2 regions of the Bacillus kalamii genome follow, and region 2 is predicted to be linked to the other one. Evidence: a T-box and tRNA genes for the amino acid it is inferred to sense, from the RefSeq annotation. Region 2 holds a T-box; the other holds one or more tRNA genes.
The links. A T-box is a leader RNA that pairs with one kind of tRNA and senses whether it is charged. The one in region 2 lies ahead of metG (methionine--tRNA ligase), so its partner is inferred to be a tRNA-Met.
Positions count from the first base shown of each region.

Region 1: it has a tRNA-Met gene. The T-box ahead of metG (methionine--tRNA ligase) is inferred to sense a tRNA for this amino acid. The anticodon was not compared.

Region 1 is NZ_JBDFMI010000001.1:348,662-354,978, forward strand. It holds rRNA gene ABC357_RS01780 (23S ribosomal RNA) at 1-944, shown strand, start outside; rRNA gene rrf (5S ribosomal RNA) at 1,186-1,301, shown strand; tRNA gene ABC357_RS01790 (tRNA-Val) at 1,312-1,387, shown strand; tRNA gene ABC357_RS01795 (tRNA-Thr) at 1,395-1,470, shown strand; tRNA gene ABC357_RS01800 (tRNA-Lys) at 1,477-1,552, shown strand; tRNA gene ABC357_RS01805 (tRNA-Leu) at 1,560-1,644, shown strand; tRNA gene ABC357_RS01810 (tRNA-Gly) at 1,648-1,722, shown strand; tRNA gene ABC357_RS01815 (tRNA-Leu) at 1,735-1,823, shown strand; tRNA gene ABC357_RS01820 (tRNA-Arg) at 1,848-1,924, shown strand; tRNA gene ABC357_RS01825 (tRNA-Pro) at 1,930-2,006, shown strand; tRNA gene ABC357_RS01830 (tRNA-Ala) at 2,020-2,095, shown strand; tRNA gene ABC357_RS01835 (tRNA-Met) at 2,125-2,201, shown strand; tRNA gene ABC357_RS01840 (tRNA-Ile) at 2,208-2,284, shown strand; tRNA gene ABC357_RS01845 (tRNA-Ser) at 2,302-2,394, shown strand; tRNA gene ABC357_RS01850 (tRNA-Met) at 2,425-2,498, shown strand; tRNA gene ABC357_RS01855 (tRNA-Asp) at 2,506-2,581, shown strand; tRNA gene ABC357_RS01860 (tRNA-Phe) at 2,667-2,742, shown strand; tRNA gene ABC357_RS01865 (tRNA-His) at 2,760-2,835, shown strand; tRNA gene ABC357_RS01870 (tRNA-Gly) at 2,843-2,916, shown strand; tRNA gene ABC357_RS01875 (tRNA-Ile) at 2,923-2,999, shown strand; tRNA gene ABC357_RS01880 (tRNA-Asn) at 3,001-3,075, shown strand; tRNA gene ABC357_RS01885 (tRNA-Ser) at 3,088-3,178, shown strand; tRNA gene ABC357_RS01890 (tRNA-Glu) at 3,183-3,254, shown strand; gene ABC357_RS01895 (nucleotidyltransferase family protein) at 3,506-4,105, shown strand; gene ABC357_RS01900 (TraR/DksA C4-type zinc finger protein) at 4,153-4,893, opposite strand; gene ABC357_RS01905 (isochorismate synthase) at 5,297-6,317, shown strand, end outside.
Region 2 is NZ_JBDFMI010000001.1:2,531,936-2,538,252, forward strand. It holds gene ABC357_RS12530 (NUDIX hydrolase) at 1-91, opposite strand, end outside; gene ABC357_RS12535 (C45 family autoproteolytic acyltransferase/hydrolase) at 113-1,147, opposite strand; gene metG (methionine--tRNA ligase) at 1,265-2,899, opposite strand; T-box leader at 2,955-3,224, opposite strand; gene ABC357_RS12545 (class I SAM-dependent methyltransferase) at 3,276-4,055, opposite strand; gene ABC357_RS12550 (ABC transporter ATP-binding protein) at 4,218-5,585, opposite strand; gene ABC357_RS12555 (FecCD family ABC transporter permease) at 5,595-6,317, opposite strand, start outside.

The DNA of each region.
Region 1 (6,317 bases), 2.2 Mb from region 2:
CCGACCCGCACGAAAGGCGTAACGATCTGGGCACTGTCTCAACGAGAGACTCGGTGAAATTATAGTACCTGTGAAGATGCAGGTTACCCGCGACAGGACGGAAAGACCCCGTGGAGCTTTACTGCAGCCTGATATTGAATTTTGGTACAGCTTGTACAGGATAGGTAGGAGCCTTTGAAGCCGGAGCGCTAGCTTCGGTGGAGGCGTCGGTGGGATACTACCCTGGTTGTATTGAAATTCTAACCCGCACCCCTTATCGGGGTGGGAGACAGTGTCAGGCGGGCAGTTTGACTGGGGCGGTCGCCTCCTAAAATGTAACGGAGGCGCCCAAAGGTTCCCTCAGAATGGTTGGAAATCATTCGTAGAGTGCAAAGGCATAAGGGAGCTTGACTGCGAGACCTACAAGTCGAGCAGGGACGAAAGTCGGGCTTAGTGATCCGGTGGTTCCGCATGGAAGGGCCATCGCTCAACGGATAAAAGCTACCCCGGGGATAACAGGCTTATCTCCCCCAAGAGTCCACATCGACGGGGAGGTTTGGCACCTCGATGTCGGCTCATCGCATCCTGGGGCTGTAGTCGGTCCCAAGGGTTGGGCTGTTCGCCCATTAAAGCGGTACGCGAGCTGGGTTCAGAACGTCGTGAGACAGTTCGGTCCCTATCCGTCGCGGGCGTAGGAAATTTGAGAGGAGCTGTCCTTAGTACGAGAGGACCGGGATGGACGCACCTCTGGTGTACCAGTTGTCTTGCCAAAGGCATCGCTGGGTAGCTATGTGCGGACGGGATAAGTGCTGAAAGCATCTAAGCATGAAGCCCCCCTCAAGATGAGATTTCCCATAGCGTCAAGCTAGTAAGACCCCTGAGAGATGATCAGGTTGATAGGTTCGAGATGGAAGTGTGGCGACACATGGAGTTGACGGATACTAATCGGTCGAGGACTTAACCAAAAAGAAAGGCGAAGGCGACTGTTCAGCTTTGACAGGCGTTGGAGGGCCGGCTCATCAAAATCCCGCTTTTGGATTTGAAGTGACGGACCGAAACGACCGAAAAGCTAGGAGCCGTAGCTGGACATAGAAAAGTTACATGTGTTTGAATGCCTCTGTTATCTAGTTTTGAAGGAATAAATATAAATTTGTTCTTGAAATTATTTGAAAGACTGTATATAATAATATTTGTCTCAAATAAATGTCTGGTAATGATGGCGAAGAGGCCACACCCGTTCCCATTCCGAACACGGAAGTTAAGCTCTTCAGCGCCGATGGTAGTTGGGGGTTTCCCCCTGCGAGAGTAGGACGTTGCCAGGCATACAAAAATGGAGGATTAGCTCAGCTGGGAGAGCATCTGCCTTACAAGCAGAGGGTCGGCGGTTCGATCCCGTCATCCTCCACCATAACAATGCCGGTGTAGCTCAGTTGGTAGAGCAACTGACTTGTAATCAGTAGGTCGGGGGTTCGACTCCTCTTGCCGGCACCATTTGAAGAGCCATTAGCTCAGTTGGTAGAGCATCTGACTTTTAATCAGAGGGTCGAAGGTTCGAATCCTTCATGGCTCACCATTTATATGCGGGTGTGGCGGAATTGGCAGACGCACCAGACTTAGGATCTGGCGCCTTACGGCGTGGGGGTTCAAGTCCCTTCACCCGCACCATTTGCGGAAGTAGTTCAGTGGTAGAATACAACCTTGCCAAGGTTGGGGTCGCGGGTTCGAATCCCGTCTTCCGCTCCAAAGAGTTCCAAAGCCGGGGTGGCGGAACTGGCAGACGCACAGGACTTAAAATCCTGCGGTAGGTGACTACCGTACCGGTTCGATTCCGGTCCTCGGCACCATTTATTATATTATATGTGAAATATGCGCCCGTAGCTCAATTGGATAGAGCGTCTGACTACGGATCAGAAGGTTATGGGTTCGACTCCTTTCGGGCGCGCCATATTTCGGGAAGTAGCTCAGCTTGGTAGAGCACTTGGTTTGGGACCAAGGGGTCGCAGGTTCGAATCCTGTCTTCCCGACCATTACATATTAATTGGGGCCTTAGCTCAGCTGGGAGAGCGCCTGCCTTGCACGCAGGAGGTCAGCGGTTCGATCCCGCTAGGCTCCACCATTTAATATTATATAATCCTTATCTATTTTGGCGGTGTAGCTCAGCTGGCTAGAGCGTACGGTTCATACCCGTGAGGTCGGGGGTTCGATCCCCTCCGCCGCTACCAAAATAAGGACCTTTAGCTCAGCTGGTTAGAGCAGACGGCTCATAACCGTCCGGTCGTAGGTTCGAGTCCTACAAGGTCCACCATATTATTTCTTTTATGCGGAGGTATACCCAAGTTCGGCTGAAGGGATCGGTCTTGAAAACCGACAGGGGCTTAACGGCTCGCGGGGGTTCGAATCCCTCTACCTCCTCCATTTTTTAAAAGAAATCAACATTATTACCGTCGCGGGGTGGAGCAGTCTGGTAGCTCGTCGGGCTCATAACCCGAAGGTCGCAGGTTCAAATCCTGTCCCCGCAATCAGAAAGGTCCCGTGGTGTAGCGGTTAACATGCCTGCCTGTCACGCAGGAGATCGCGGGTTCGATTCCCGTCGGGACCGCCATTCTTACATGGTAGAATGGCAAATCCTTCTACATACTAGATGAAGGATGCTGAAATCTGCTCATGCAGATCCTTAATATACTAATGGCTCAGTAGCTCAGTCGGTAGAGCAAAGGACTGAAAATCCTTGTGTCGGCGGTTCGATTCCGTCCTGAGCCACCATATTTTTAAATATAACGGCGATTGTGGCGAAGTGGTTAACGCATCGGATTGTGGTTCCGACATTCGTGGGTTCGATTCCCATCAGTCGCCCCATATATATGCGGGTGTAGTTTAGTGGTAAAACCTCAGCCTTCCAAGCTGATGATGAGGGTTCGATTCCCTTCACCCGCTCCAAAGAATGGGCCTATAGCTCAGCTGGTTAGAGCGCACGCCTGATAAGCGTGAGGTCGGTGGTTCGAGTCCACTTAGGCCCACCATTCCGCAGTAGCTCAGTGGTAGAGCACTCGGCTGTTAACCGAGCGGTCGTAGGTTCGAATCCTACCTGCGGAGCCATTTTTATATTGTGGGGAAGTACTCAAGAGGCTGAAGAGGCGCCCCTGCTAAGGGTGTAGGTCGCGTAAGCGGCGCGAGGGTTCAAATCCCTCCTTCTCCGCCATATTGGCCCGTTGGTCAAGCGGTTAAGACACCGCCCTTTCACGGCGGTAACACGGGTTCGAATCCCGTACGGGTCATCTATAGAAAACATGCAACTAGAAATTGCATGTTTTTTTTGTTGTCTTCTGGTATATGAATCTGAATAGAACAAACTATTCAGATGTATACGATCTTTTTCAGTAGTCGTAATGGCAGGAAGAATAAACATAATACATATAAGCGAGCAACAACGGTTTCAAAAGATAGGCTTTTGGTTAGCCAGGGCAGATCCAGTTAATTTCATGAATAAATAGTATTTCCTATTGAGAAGAGAGCAAAGGAGAGTTCAATGATGATTCAATCAGAGCAAAATATTGAACAATTGATTAGTAGAGACCAGTGGATGATGGATATTTTACAGACTGTTCAACAATTGAAGTTGCCAGATTGGTGGATATGCGCCGGGTTTATCCGGAATAAAATATGGGACACTCTTCATGGTAAAACGGTGTCGTCACCGCTAGGAGATGTCGATGTCGTTTATTTTGATCGGGTCCATACAGAGAAAGAGCATGAGCTGTATTATGAAGAACAACTAATTCAATGGAAACCTAATATCCCATGGAGTGTGAAAAATCAGGCCAGAATGCATAAGGTCAATCATGATGAACCTTATCATTCATCTATGGATGCGATAGCGAAATTTCCAGAAACGGTTACTGCAGCGGGTGCTACTCTGGATAATAGGGGTAACCTTGTATTGTCGGCTCCCCATGGATGGGACGATCTGTTGAATATGATTGTAAGACCAACTCCTATAGCCCTTGAAAATGCCCACGTCTGGAAGGTCTATAATAGAAGAAAAAAAGTAAAGAATTGGTCACTAACATGGGAAAAAGTCATATATGCTGATATTGCTTCACCTTTTGCTGATCAGCATAATAGATAAATTAAAAGAGATCCCGGCTGTTTTATATCCGGGATCTTATTACGTATTCACTTTTCTTCTCCAGTATAGCTATCTCTCTTTTTATAAGGGATATCCCCTAGCGGTGATTCAAGATGTTCTTCATCCAATTTTTCTTCATATTTCTTAAATTCTTCTGATTCATATGTTTTGGCGTCGTTTCCTTTTATATCAGTAGCTGTAAACGATTCATAGGGTTCTGTACTGCCTTCCTTTTCTTCGCTATAAATGTCATCGTAGGAATCCTTAGGCGTCTGGAAATCGGCGGGAGTTTCGGAAGTTCCATAGTTAGCTACTTCCTTGAAGCTGTCAATGTCGTCATTGATTCTAGGATCATGCTTTGTTTCGAAGGAATTCGGCTCTATGGGCGATAAGATTTCTTCTTCAACGGGCCGGTCAGTCTCTTTGGATTGGCTAGGTGTATGTTTGACACAATAAAGTGTATAGGGGATCGCCTCTAGCCGTTCATATGGAATATCGATGCCGCATGTTTTACATTTGCCATATGTCCCTTCTTCAATGGCTTGCAGAGCTTCATTGATGTTATCTATCTCGGTAGACATATGGTCGTCCAAGGCATAATTTTTTTCACGGTCGGCAAGTTCTGTCCCTAAATCGGCAGGGTGGTTATCATAAGATGAGAGTTCGTCTACCGTATCGCTAAGGCTGACATCATCTGTTGGGTTATTATTGTTGATCACATGCTGTGAGTCTTTTTTCATTTGTACTAATTGTTCTTTTAATTTTTGGCATTGTTTTGTAGTAATCATAGTGAACCTCCTATTGGATTGTGTTTAATTCATTGCCGCATTTTGTTCTTTTTCTATACCCGGTTAAACTGTAATGAAACAATGGCAGCTATAATGGGAGCTCTATGAAATGACAAAAGTTACTGCAATCTTTTTCGGTGAAAAGATAGAGGGTTCAGTGTAAAATAGATATATGAGCGTTTTTTCACATGAAAAAAGGAACGCATACTAAATAGGAAGAGATTTTCTACTAATGGATGGATAATTGGACATTGGGTGCTCATTATTTGAGGAATCAGAATAAATCCTATCCGTTAATAGGAATCGAGGATTTGAATAATTGACACAATTCATTTACGGGGTGTATCTTTAAATAGGTTTAAAGGAACGTTAAGAATGAATGGAAAAAGGGGGTATTGTTGGAATGGCTATCGGAATAGAAATACGCACTCTGGAAGGGCTTCAAACGTGCTTACAGAAGGCAAATAAATTGAATACAAATATATTGTACAGTTCAGTAGTGAAAATGAATCATATAAGCCCCCTTTCTTTTTATATGGCAGGTAGAGATCTGTATTTGGGTGAACGTTTTTTCTGGAAGGAATCCATGGACGATTTTGCAATAGCAGGATTGGGGAAGGTTGATCTTTTTCAAGCTGAAGCAAATGCTGAACGGTATTCATATATAGAAGAAAAGTGGAGACAAATGAATGCTGACGCCATACTTGTTCAGGAGAATAAGATTCCTGGCACAGGCCCTCTCCTTTTCGGCGGTTTTTCTTTTGATTATCAAAAGAGCCAGTCGATGCTATGGGACCAGTTCGGCGATAACTTTTTTTATGTTCCCCAATATATGATTACGTTGGCACATGGAGCTGCATATCTTACAATCAATATTAATTGCTCACCTGGAGATGATATGGACTATTTAGTGGAAATGGTCAAAAAAGGCGAAGAATTAGCCAATCGATGCCAGGAGCAGGAATTATCGGTTACTAATCGAATGCTATCCGTGAATGAGGTTGATCCTGAGGGCTGGAAGCAATGTGTGAGAGAAGCTGTCCACACCATTACAGAGACAGATATGAATAAAATTGTGCTGGCCCGCGAACGAAGAATCGTATTTGAAAAGGCTATCCGATCAGAAGATGTGTTGGCGAAACTCATGGAGCAGCAAGGAACTAGTTTTATCTTCAGTATAGAATCAGGCAAGGATTGTTTTGTAGGGGCCTCCCCTGAACGCCTGGTGAAAAAACAGGATAAAGAAATGCTTTCGACTTGTTTAGCGGGTTCCATAGCACGGGGAATGAATGAAACGGAAGATGACCAATTAGGGCGTGCACTTCTCACTGATCCAAAGAATTTGGTTGAACACGGATATGTGGTTTCTATGATTAAACAGTCGTTAGAAGAAGTGTGTACCGATGTTAAGGTACCTGCTGAAC
Region 2 (6,317 bases):
GCCTCTCACTATCCGGCACTATTACCGCGGCACCCGCCATTATGAGTGGACGGGACCCTACTATTTTCCTCAAATCCATTATATAGCTCATTAAACAATTCCCTTTTCTTTTTTAATGATCCAGGCTTTCTTCTTTTCTAATAAAACCCGTTAATTCAGTTTCCGTTAAATCCACGCCGTTAGCCCACTCCTCCAGGGAAAAATCCAAACAATCCTGCCCTCCGGCAAGTTTAGTCCTAAATCTTGATGATTCAAATTCATAGGCCATTGTGTGAAGCGTACCGAACATTTGCTCATAGTCGGTAAAGAATAACGGTGATTTTCTTTCGGTGAATAATCGGAATAAATCATTGGCATCCAGAGAGCACCTATCAAGAGAACCAATAAACGTTCTTCTAAGCTGGGAACTGGCCATTCCTCCCCTGTTGAGCTGTAATAGGTTCTCACTTTCAAAAGCATTGAAACAGGCTAAATACTCTTCTCCCATTTTCAGTTCTATCTTGCCAGGACTCGCTTCTACTATAGCCATACAGCCTTTTTTATCTGCTATTGAAAAATTATAGCAGGCTGAATGAGGCAGCTCTTTTAATAGATCGATAGCTTGGTTGGCATCACTGCACGTATCAAGTACCATACGGACTGCGTGCCAGGCGGTTAGTCCCTTTGTATATCCTTCATGGCTGACAAAATGAAGCCCGATGGCCAATCCGCAGTTGTTCACTCCATCATGCCTGCCGATTCCCTGCAGATTGTAGCCGATACCGGTAATCGTTGCCGGATTCTGCAGCAATGAAAGAATACCATCATAAACAAGGGGCGAAAAGTCATAATTTCTTGTATACGCTTGCCGATCCATGTATGCTGAACATCCCATGCCATGAGGCTTGTTCATATCATAGCCGCTAAAAAGCGTATATGCCTCCTTCAAGGGAATATTTAATCCTTCAGACAAGCCTTCCATTTCTTCCAACAAATGCGGGGCATAGCAGGAATAAATAGATTTCATCTCTGCTAGATCGATATAGGTACTCGCCAATTGTTGAAAGGCAGTTAACACTGGTTTATTCTTCAATTTTCCACCTGTCTCCGCACCGATTGCATAATGGGTATCCCTTATCTGCAGAATATCTACAGAAAACAGATCCATAGTCCCCCTCCTTCCTCTTTAAACACTTGTGTGATGGTAAAATATTCTATTTTTATTATGCTGTAACTTCCGTCCTTTGTCATCTTTACCAATGATAAAACATATTCTGATGGCCTTTCATTGGCTCCCATTCATCAACCGTTGCCTTTCATATGCAATGGCATTTACATCAAGCCTGTTGAATAAAGGGGAAACGCTTTTGATCTGATCAGTGCTGACATCCTTGTATGCCCAATCGGTTGCAGCCATACCGATCATCTTCCCTGTTTTTTCACAGGCAAAAGGGATAAAAGGGCTGAGCAATTGCACTAGATTGGTAATGATAAGCACACAGTTGAATAAGGTATTATCCCCTTCATACGGTGCTTCCTTAACCTGCTTCCACGGTTCTCTTTCATCAAAATATTTATTAGCGAAACGGATGAAGTCGAATATGTCTTCTAGTGCCTTTTTGAATTGCCCTCCTTCAATTTGCCTTCCCGCAGAGTCATATAAGGACTGCAATTTTTCTTTTACTAGTGTATCGGCGGTTCCGTGCGGTATATTACCTTGAAAGGAACGTTCTATGAATTTCAGGGTTCGGTTCACAAAATTGCCGAATGCTCCCAACAGCTCGCTGTTGTGGCTGTATATAAACTCTCTCCAAGAAAAATCAGCATCACGGTTTTCCGGTCCGTTCATGATTAAATAATAGCGGATCGAGTCCGGATCATATCGTTCAAGCATCTCCGGCACCCACACTGCCCAATTCCGGCTGGTTGATAATTTTTGCTTTTCAACAGTCAAATATTCGCTTGAAAGTATATAAGCAGGAAGGGCATCCATGCAAGCCCCCATCATGATGGCTGGCCAAATCAACGTATGGAACGGGATATTATCCTTTCCATGTACATAATACGTCCTGCATCCGCTATTCCAAAAAGCTTCAGCAGACGTACCTTTTTTCTCTGCCCATTTACGGCTCGCTGAATAATAACCGGATACCGCCTCAATCCAAACATATATTTTTTTGTCTTCATACCCTTTAACCGGAACACTGACACCCAAAGGCAAATCTCGTGACACTGCACGATCCTTTAATCCCTCCAATAAGTATCTTCGACTGAGATTCACTGCATTCATCCGCCAATTTCCGCTATGAGATCCTTGCTCGACACGTTTTTCTAATCTTTCCTGAAACTCGCTTAGAGAAAAATAAAGATGCTCCGTTTCCCTAAAGGAGGGTTCGCTTCCGCATAGTTTGCAGCTTGCAGCCACTAAATCGGCCGTCTCCAAAATATGACCGCAATAATCACATTGATCTCCTCTGGCAGATTGCTTGCAATGAGGACAAAGCCCTTCTACGTATCGATCCGGCAAAAACTGGCTGCACGTGCAGCAATAAGCTTGTTTAATCATTTTCGGGTAAATATGCCCGTTCTCCATCAAAGCCATGAATACTTCTTGAACCGTTTGATGATGGTGCTCTGAATCTGTTCTTGTAAAGATGTCGTAGGAAAATCCGAGTTGATCGAAAGAATCAAGAAATTCATTGTGATATCTGTCCGCAATTGTTTTCACACTTATCTTCTCTTGCCTGGCCCGGATGCTGATCGGTGTCCCGTTGCAATCACTTCCTGAAACATACAATACATCCTCCCCTTTCAGACGATAATAACGGGCAAGTACATCACCCGGCAAAAGACTGGCTATATGGCCGAGATGCAAGGACCCATTTGCATATGGCCACGCTCCCCCTATAAAAACCGGCATATGAAACACTCCTTTCCTATTTTTGTATATAAAAAAACCCCGCCCTTATCACACTGATAAAGACGAGGTTTAATTCGTGGTTCCACTTTATTTCGCCGCCAGCTCACACTGGCAGCCTTGCCAAGTACACAGCCATAGCTCCGGCTGTCATACTGTGGTTTTGATAACAAGTACCAACACTTGTCGTGCCCTACTTAGATGTGGGCCATCTTTTCAGGACGCTGCTCCGGGACCATTGTTCAATTGGAGATTTTGCTCCTTTTCACCAGCTGGAGCTCTCTGCAGAAAATCCGTCCAATTTACTTTTTCCCATCCTTGCATTTCATATTTTTTATAGTATAACAGGTTCGAATCGTTTTACCAACATTTTCCTTCATCAATTTTTTATCCCCTTCCAGACAGACCAGCGATTACGGTCAACAATAGGGGTCTTTCCGTTTACTTTTTCCTTCATATACGCCACTAAGGAGCAAAGGTCCACATCTGTTAATTCATGCAGAATCGATCTTCCTTTTCTTGAAATAATATCTTCCTCCAATTCTTCAATAGTTGTAAAGACGGCCCTGTTCTCCCAAAATTCACGTGAAGGCTGCACCGTGAAACCTGCCTTTTCCATGCTAGTGTTCACTTCCTGATCCGTGTACCTTTTAATTAATTCAATTTTTTTCAGTTGGGGGTATGCCGAGAAGAAATAGCCTCTTATATGATTGGGGCTTCCCTCAAGAAAACAATCATCAGGGGTACGATCCTGGATCAAAAGAATGCCCTGGGGTTTAAGGATGCGGTTTGCCTCTATAAAGCTGTTGACCAGTTCAGGCAAATGATGGATTACTGCCCTAAGAAGCACAATATCACAGGATGAAGAAGCTAAACCGGTATGAACGGCATTGCCCAATCTGTATGAAATCCTTTTGTATTCCGTGCTATCTTTAATCGCCTTCCCAAGAATAGTCGGTGAAAAATCGATTCCGAAAACCTCATCCGCATCCAACTCTGCGAGTATACGAGTATATATTCCTCCACCGCAGCCTATATCTGCCACTATTTTTCCGGAAACACCTGCTGTCAATCCATTTATCATTTCCGGCCAAGATTGATCAGGCGTCCGATTGGAATAGGCGGCACTCAATTCCTCATTATGAAAATCAATCGGCATACACACTCTCTCCTTCCTTTTTTGATTTCTTTATCATTGTCTCTCTCATTCATCCATAAGAAAATGACATATTATTTATGAGAATACATTACAAATTCTTATCGCTCCCCTCATAAGGAAAAGGCCAAGGAATCCATGATTCACTTGGCCAAGAGCTTACTTTCAGTTCCCAGAAACACGTTTATATACATAACGTAGAAGCTCCTTGCAAGTCGGAGCAACTTCATTCCCATTCGAATTGGAATTGCCGTTTCCAGGTGAGCAGCTGATTGACAATTGCTGAATGGCTATTTCGCAGGTGGACCCGCTTTGTAGAATATGTAGCCTAGTAAGCTCCTGCGTTAAAACATTGCTTAACTGGACCATTTCTGTATCTGACAGCTTGTTGGACATCAATAACGTGAGATGGCATGACCCATTTTCTAAAAACAGAAACATGAGTATATGCGTATCGGCAGGGATATGGCTGCCTGGCATCCAGCTTGAAACCTCTCCCGCTTCACCAAAGGATATGGCAAATTCGCCTCTATCACTTTTGGGCAATGGCAAAAATCCAACTGGAAGAACGTTGTTTTTCCGGATTCCCTTTTCAGTAAGAATCCAGCCATCCTCCCACGAAAAACCTTTGCCTTGCAATCCGGAGGTCAGTGTTTTCACCGAATGCCCAAACGAAAGCTGAATTGAATTTGAAGCAGAGATGCATTCCAAACAGCCAGTCATTGGATACGCCTCTTTTCCTTTTAAAAAACCGGGCTCGAAGAATACGGCTGTTTTCACCGTTTTAGGATGGCGCCCGAAGAACATATCGACACCGTATGTATCGCTAAATATGGGTTGTTCCCTTTCCGAAAGGCCATTATAGACTCCGATCAGTCTTCCAGCTTCCATTAAGCCGATTTGATCACTGTATAGCGAGGCGATATTTAGGTCATGTAAAATAGCCATGATCGTCAATTGTTCCTCGCATTGCAATTCTTTCAGCAAATCCAGCAGCTCCATGCTGTGCCTGGCATCCAAATGGTTCGTCGGCTCGTCAAGCAAAAGGATCTGCGGCTGTTGGGCAAGGGCCTTGGCAAGCAGGACTCTCTGCTTCTGGCCTCCGCTGAGGGCTCCATATATTTCATTCCTTAATTCCCATGTAGACGTCTGCTCCATAACCCTTCTGATAACCTGTTCATCCTCTTGGCTGGCATCCCGCAACAGCAGGCCACTTTGATGTGGATAACGGCCAAGGCCGACGATTTCCCAAGCCGAAAAATCCATTCCTACTTCATTCTCCTGGGTCATGACTGCCACTTTCCGTGCTAGCTCCTTTACTGAATAATCTTCTAAAGGCTTGCCGGCTATCATTACGGTTCCGGCCCTCAATTGCAAAGCCCCCATCATTAATCGGATTAAGGTTGTCTTACCGCTCCCATTTGGCCCGACTAGCGAAAAGAAAGTGCCTTTTTCAACATTCAGTGAGAGATTCCTTACAATATCAGCCTGCCGGCTATACCCTCCCGTTATATCTGTTAATGTAATCATCATCGAGCCTCCTTACACTCTATTGGCCATTTTCTTTCTTTGCTTGATCAGCAGCCAGGCAAAAATAGGGGCACCGATCAGAGCCGTAATGACACCGATTGGCAGTTCCCTTGGGGCAATCACCATGCGGGCCGCCAAGTCGGCCAGTACCAAATAAGAGCCGCCTAGTACTAGAGAAAAAGGAAGAACATGCCGATGATTCGCGCCAATTATCAAACGCACAAGATGCGGAATGACCAATCCGACAAATCCGATTGCTCCGGATACGGCAACAGCCCCTCCTGTAAGAATGGATGCACCAATCAAAATGAGCTGCTTCTTGCGCTTCACATCCATGCCTGAAAATCGGGCGGATTGCTCACCAAGTGCCATTGCATTCAATTCGCGTGCATGTATTAAAATAAGGAAGCCTCCAATCAAGAAAAAGGGAAGAATGAGCGCCACATGCCCCCATCCCCTCATGGCAACACTCCCCATAGTCCAATTAAGGATATTGGATAAATCTTCTCTTGGCGATAAAGCAATCATCAATGAAATAAAGGCGCTCATAAAAGAAGAAATGATGACTCCTGCCAAAATGATTGTTTGATTGGACATTCGGCCGGTCGAATAATGCGAAATGCCTAATACCAACAGCAGTGTAAGGAATCCAAAGAGAATAGCCGCCACAGGTTGCAAATAGCCGGCCAGAAATGTTGCAGGCACATGGAAAAACAGGACAAGGACAGCACCGAG